DNA from 3 places in the Pontibacter toksunensis genome. Region 2 is predicted to be linked to each of the others. Evidence: riboswitches for the same ligand, from Rfam matches in the RefSeq annotation. Region 2 holds a riboswitch; each other region holds the start of a gene.
What was found. Region 2 has a riboswitch for S-adenosylmethionine ahead of ACFS7Z_RS08360 (ATP-grasp domain-containing protein). Riboswitches for the same ligand answer to the same signal wherever they lie in the genome.

Region 1 (2,219 bases), on a different contig from region 2:
TAGTCATTTCTTGTATTGTTTATTCAAATCGTGTTTCAGCGAAACGATTTTAAATTTGGGTGCAAAATTAAGGGAACTTAATAGTAAAAGCATGATTTAAATCAATTCTTTGCATCTGAAGAACAAATTTAAATCATGCTTTATGTTTTTACCTGGCGTGCAGTCCGCACTCTTTCTTAGAGTTGCTCTCCCACCACCAGCGGCCTGCCCTAAAGTCTTCGCCTTCGGCAATGGCGCGGGTACAAGGGGCGCAGCCAATGCTAACGAACCCTTTGTCGTGCAGCGGGTTGTAAGGGATGTTGAGTTGGCGCACGGCCTCACGAACCGCGTCCAGCGACCAGTTCTTGAGCGGGTTGTACTTGATAACCTGAAAACCCGGGTCCCACTCAATCAATTGTAAGTTCTGACGTGCATCAGACTGCTCGGCCCTGATGCCTGTTATCCAAAGCTGTACCCCCTGCAGTGCCCGCTTCAGGGGCTCTACCTTGCGTACAAAGCAGCACTGCTTGCGGTCTTCCACAGAGTTATAGAAACTCAGGGTGCCTTTTTCAGTCACCATCTGCTCCACAGCCTCATGCTTCGGGAAGAGTACTTCTATTTTTTTGCCGTAGTGCTGGTTGGTTTTATGCAGCAGGTTATATGTCTCGTTAAAAAGACGGCCTGTGTCCAGCGAGAAAACGCGGATAGGCAAGTTATTTTCAAATATATAATGCGTTACAAGCTGATCTTCGATGCCAAGGCTGGTAGAGAAGGCAACATGCCCCTCAAATTGTGAGGCCAGCAGTGCCAAGCTTTCTTCAATGCCTTTACCCTCCAGAAGGGCAAGCAGTGCCGGCACTTTGGTTTCTAAAGCAGATATATCGTTCATGTATACTAAATTAAAATCTTGGGAAAATGGAATTTGTTGTTTGTCATTGCTCCCGGTCTACAACTATTCTTCTCTTCTTTTTGTGCCCGCTGCAGCAGAAAATCTACTAGAGTGCGGACAACAGGGTGTCAGAATGATAAGATAAAGAGAAGTGGATACAGGAGCGCCTGACACGGCAGAGGTGCAGATATGATAAATCTATAGATCAGACTTAAAATCTAGCACATTGTACAGCAACAACAACAGCAACCTGCAGGCATAGTGTGAGCAGGAACTGTGGCAGCAGAAATGCTACCGGAAAAAGAGGACGATGTGTAGTAAGCTGTTGTTTGCATTTTCTTGTAAATTTATATGCCCCGGTCTGGCGGGATAGGACTTGGCACCTTCCCAAAAGGGTGGTTGCCAGAGGGTCATAGAGCCTATTCTCTCGCCTCTTCTCTATAAATTTTTCTTTTGACGGTTAAGCCAATTCGTATTAAGTATACAAATTTACATCAAAAAATGTTTAACTGCCTACTAAATAGGTTAAAATAAATTTGTGGAGCAGCAAAATTATACCCGCAGCTGCTCCGATTTTAATAATAAATTGCCGCTTATGCTGCCAATTTAGTCACATATTTCACCAGTGAGCGCTTCGCTATGGGCAGCAGCGCGTGCTCCAGCGGCACTGGAATCCGGGACACGACGGCAAAGGTAGCAGGGTTGGGAAACTCCTGCCGTTGCCGCAGCAACTGCACCTTCAGGTGCTCATGTGTCTGCGCCAGCCCACGCCGCACCGTTTGCAGGTGCTCAGTGTTAATGCCCCTGTACTTCTCGTAAGTGTTTTCAAATACTGTGATGCGGAATACATACACCTGTGTCTCTTTGCCCGGAAAAGCCTCCAGGAAAAGGTAGCCTTCGTTGTGGTACATGGGCGTGATTCCGATAGGGGTGATTTCGAGGTGGCGCTCCACAAAATCGTACAATTCTTTCCCTTCAGAGAGGGCTTCGTTGAAGAGAGGGGCAGCATACTGTATGATCTCTTCTATCTGCTGCATCGTCTCGTCGTCCTGCACAATTTTCTCATATACCAGCTCCAGTTTTTCAAAATCTGCCCTACTGATGCGCTGTGGAAACGATTCGTACACCAACTGCTTGTGTGCCTTTACATGTTGCAGGTTGCGGTAGTGCATGATTAGGTCAGAGAATACAGGATAGAGGCGCTGCTTGCCAAATTCATTTCTGGCGGCTTTTAGGTAAGCCAGCAAAAGATATTTTTTGTACTCAAAATCAAGAAGCCCTTCAGTGAGCCAGTTGGCAGGTAGGGTGTTCATAGGCTTTTACATTATAAAGCATAGGTTGGAATATCAGT
Region 2 (2,219 bases):
GTCTGCCACAAAGTTAGAGAGGGCATTCACATCGTAGTAGTAAATTTGGCCGTCGCGCTCATCCACCATATACTCAATACCACCCACGTCAATACCCGCTTCCTGCACAATACGCTCAATGGCATCTATTACTTCCTGCTCTGGCGTAAATGCCTCTACTTTCAAGCCGTTCTTTGGCGCATCCAGGGCGCAGGCGTTGCGAGTCAGCTCCTTACCGTTTGTGGTCTGGCAGATATCAGCAGGGCAGAGATTAAAGCTTTCGCCGTTGGTATACACCTTGATGGCATAAAGGTATTTGCCACCCAGTGTTTCTACGCGGTTAATGTGTCCGCCGCGCGCCACCACGTACTCCTGCACTAAAGCGGTATTGTCGATACCCAGTTTTACTTCTCCGGCTTTTACGGCCTGGGCAAGTTCCTCGGCAGAGTCGTAGCGCACAATGCCGGCACCACTACCACCAATGTTTGCCTTTACCACTACCGGGTAGCGCAAGCCTTCTGCCGCTTTCACTGCCTGGGAAGGGTGGTTGATAACACGGGCTTTCGGGTAAGGGAGGCCCAAACGCTCCAGCAGGGTAATCTGCAGGGCTTTTGATGTCTCGTACTGGAAAGCTTTGTAACCGTTTACCACCGGAATGCCGCGGGCCTCTAATTGTGCCAGTAGGCCAAGGGTGTAAAAAATGCCCTGCTCGTTGTTACGCAGGTAAGCTGAAGGGCTCATGCGGTTGAAGAACAGGCTGTAAGGCAGTTCTATCTGTGCCGGGTCGTAGGTATGCTCGGCCGCGTTCAGGCGCTCATACGGTATACCACGGGCATCCAGCTCGTTAAACAATGGGCGGAACCAGTCCGGGTGCTCGTGGAAAATGGCGATGGGTCTATCTGATGAATAAGTTGACATAGGATTTCTCTTAAGTTTATGTATAAAGCTGCAGTAGGCAGCCGGTGTTATAAATTTGAATTTCTAATTGAAACCTGCTGCATGCAAAGCGGCAGGTATAGTTCTAATGGAGTGAGGCGCTACTATGTTATGTACGGAAACACAAGCCACAGCTACTCCTGAAACTTGCTGATGCTGGCAAAAGAGAGTTATAAAGTGGCGAAATGCCAGAGCTTTACACCTACAGCCAGGGCAGCAGGACTAGCAACAACAGCAACAACAATAAGTGGAGGTAGTAAATAACGAGGTGTTACCGATGGAGTTGAACCGGTAAAAAGAGGCTACCTGGGCGGTAGAACGTGATAAAAAGGTATTCTTCATGAATGCTAATTTATATGCCCTAAATAGTTTAGGCAGGATGTAGCACCTGGTTTGTTAACTGGTTGCTAGAAGTTCACAGAGCCTGTTCTCTCCCTTCTTCTTTATAAATCAAATACTATGATGGGTAGTTGACTTTACGGATGCAAAATTGGCAGCTGATTTTTAGAATTCCAAATAATTCCAGGAAAATAATGTAGCTACATGAGTTTATTTGTCTTTCACCTCGTTTAGCAGGCGCTGCAGGTCCTGTGCTGTATACACTTTACCTCCAACAATTAGAGTGTTAATATTCTGCGTGTTGCTGATTTTCTCCAAAGGATTCTGGTTCAATATAACCAAATCAGCTACTTTACTTTGTTCTACCGTCCCATACTGCTCTGCTTTACCCATGAATTGAGCGCCGTTGATGGTAGCCGTGCGGAGAGCCTGGGCAGGAGTGAGGCCGGCTATTACCATCTGCTCGAGTTCTTTGTGCAGCGAAATGCCCGGGTACACATAGGAGTTAAAGGCGCCAGCATCGGAGCCTGCGAGTATAGTGACGCCTGCTGCCTGCATAGCTGGCACCAACGTATGGAACTTCGCATTCAGGTTATTAGAAAACTGTACGGACTCTGCTGACCGGCGTTTGGCGCTATTGATACGGCGGGCATAAGTTTGCTCAATACCATCTCCGATGTATGCGAGGTACTCATCGTTGCTGTGATCATCCTGGTGGAGGTTGTCCAGCACCTCACTGATGTGCAAGGTTGGAACCACGGCGGTATTAGCCTCGGCCATGCGCTGGAAAAAATCCCGGGCAGTACCAGCATCATAAGAGTTGTAGAGCCAGTTGAGAGTGGTATAGAAGCCAACGGGCTTATCGCTCTGGGAGCTGGTACGAACTACGGTGGTGATGCTATCTTCCTGCGGCGAACCGGACTTGAAAGCATAGTAAAGGTGCTCCGTTATATCGAGGCCACTGT
Region 3 (2,219 bases), on a different contig from region 2:
GCATATTCTATTGTTATAACGCGGGCTCCGACTGAACCTCCTGTACTTTAGCAAAAGCCTGCTCAAAATCGGCTTTAATGTCTTCAATGTGTTCAATACCTGCTGACACCCGCAGTTGCGTTGGCTCTACACCAGCCTCCAGTTGTTCGGCATCAGACAGCTGCTGGTGCGTGGTAGAGGCAGGGTGAATGATAAGAGTTTTGGCATCACCCACGTTGGCTAAGTGGCTCACCAGTTTCAGGCTGTTCACAAAAGCCTCTGCCTGCTGTCTGTCTCCTCCTTTAATTTTAAACGAGAGCACGCCCCCAAAGCCACGCTTCAGGTACTTCTTCGCCAGTCCATGGTAGTTGCTGCTCTCCAGCCCCGGGTAATTCACTGACTCCACCTGCTCATGCTGCTCCAGCCATTGTGCCAGTTCCAGCGCATTCTGTACCGTCCTTTCGAGGCGCAGCGAAAGTGTTTCGAGGCCTTGCAGCAACAGGAAAGAGTTGAACGGACTAAGAGCCGGCCCAAAATCGCGCAGGCCTTCTACACGGACACGTATGGCGAAAGCGATGTTACCGAAAGGCCCGTCTGTACCGAATATATCCCAGAACTTCATGCCATGGTAGCCTTCCGATGGCTCAGAGAACTGCGGAAATTTGCCGTTACCCCAGTTGAAGTTACCGCCATCCACAATCACACCCCCAATGCTGGTACCATGGCCACCTATCCATTTTGTGGCTGACTCCACCACCACGTTGGCCCCATGCTCCAGCGGGCGGAACAGGTAACCGCCAGCGCCAAAAGTATTGTCCACGATAAGCGGTAAATCATGCTTTCGTGCCAGCGCAGCAATTGCCTCAAAATCCGGAATATTAAAGCGCGGGTTGCCAATTGTTTCTAAATAAATTGCCTTCGTCTTGTCATCGATCAGCTTCTCATAACTTTCCACCTCGTCGTTCTTAGCAAAGCGCGATTCTATACCCAGGCGCTTCAGCGATACTTTAAACTGGTTGTAAGTACCGCCATACAAAAACTTTGTGGACACAAAGTTATCACCGGACTCCATAATGTTGCTCAGTGCAAGAAACTGTGCGGCCTGTCCTGATGCCACTGCCACAGCTGCAGCTCCGCCTTCAAGGGCAGCTATCCGCTTCTCGAACACATCTGTGGTCGGGTTCATAATGCGGGTATAGATGTTGCCAAATTCCTTCAGGGCAAACAAATTAGCCCCGTGCTCTGCATTTTTAAAGGCATAGGAGGTGGTCTGGTAAATGGGTACGGCACGAGACTGTGTGGTCGGATCGATTTGCTGGCCTGCGTGTAGCTGTAGTGTTTCGAAGTGGAGTGTGTTAGACATGGCTGTTCAGTTTATAGATTATAAAGATTGGTTTGAAGAAAAAGTCCGAAAATGTTAGAAGAAAATGGTGTTACAGGGGGTATGCCTGTGACCGATAAGGTATAGCGAAAGGATTAGCTTAGCAACAACAGCAACGCATGGCACACGGGGAGTTGCGCATGTGTTTTGCAGGCCGGGCTAAAAAAAGTTGCCGCGACAGAAAGGCTGCCAGGGAGGATGATAAAAAATGTAGTCTTGAATTGATTCCCTTATTCATGATCGTATCAATTTATATTCTTCCGGATGTTCCGGAATCAGGATTTAGCACCTTAACCTCGTTAGTTAGGTTGCTAGAGTTTCTCAGAGCCTGTCTCTCCACTCTTCTTTATAAATCAAATCCCGATGGGATAATTGACTTGATGTTGCAATTATAAAGCGCCAAAGGAGCAAATCCAAATAAAATATAAAATTTTTAGATCCTCTCTGTCCGCGATTTCTTTCAGTCCTACGGCAGCACACTATTTTAGTTGCTTTACCACTGAAGCCAGCAAGGTGATGTAACGGAATGGCAGAGAAGAACATGCTTTTTGCCGCTACAGTTATACTATTCTGTTGATGCTTGAAAAAGAGAGTTTCAGCCCCCTGCAGAAGGCGCAGGATAAGCAGCAAGCTGTTATCTGCTTAGCATATAAAAGATAGCTTCGATAATCTAAAACCCAAACCCGCCATCTCAGTATAATACAATATTATTCCGTGCCTATATTTTAGGCTTATCAGGCAGCTGGCAGCAACCTGCAGAAATATTTCCGGGCGGCTAAAATATAATTACCTTTGCCTGCTTAAAACAACACTGTATTTATGGAGGCCATAAAAGAAACCAATTTCTCCTTTGCCGGCC

Region 1: it holds a riboswitch for S-adenosylmethionine, as region 2 does, so the genes downstream of both, ACFS7Z_RS04660 (phosphoadenylyl-sulfate reductase) here and ACFS7Z_RS08360 (ATP-grasp domain-containing protein) in region 2, are expected to answer to the same signal.
Region 3: it holds a riboswitch for S-adenosylmethionine, as region 2 does, so the genes downstream of both, ACFS7Z_RS23925 (O-acetylhomoserine aminocarboxypropyltransferase/cysteine synthase family protein) here and ACFS7Z_RS08360 (ATP-grasp domain-containing protein) in region 2, are expected to answer to the same signal.

The regions. Positions count from the first base shown of each region.
Region 1 covers NZ_JBHUOX010000002.1:434,430-436,648, reverse strand. Annotated here, with positions in the region: gene cysD (sulfate adenylyltransferase subunit CysD) at 1-7, opposite strand, end outside; gene ACFS7Z_RS04660 (phosphoadenylyl-sulfate reductase) at 149-868, opposite strand; SAM riboswitch class I at 1,213-1,315, opposite strand; gene ACFS7Z_RS04655 (hypothetical protein) at 1,462-2,181, opposite strand.
Region 2 covers NZ_JBHUOX010000005.1:78,881-81,099, reverse strand. Annotated here, with positions in the region: gene ACFS7Z_RS08360 (ATP-grasp domain-containing protein) at 1-897, opposite strand, end outside; SAM riboswitch class I at 1,265-1,367, opposite strand; gene ACFS7Z_RS08355 (amidohydrolase family protein) at 1,465-2,219, opposite strand, start outside.
Region 3 covers NZ_JBHUOX010000029.1:14,471-16,689, reverse strand. Annotated here, with positions in the region: gene metX (homoserine O-acetyltransferase MetX) at 1-4, opposite strand, end outside; gene ACFS7Z_RS23925 (O-acetylhomoserine aminocarboxypropyltransferase/cysteine synthase family protein) at 14-1,342, opposite strand; SAM riboswitch class I at 1,608-1,715, opposite strand; gene ACFS7Z_RS23920 (phosphoribosylaminoimidazolesuccinocarboxamide synthase) at 2,180-2,219, shown strand, end outside.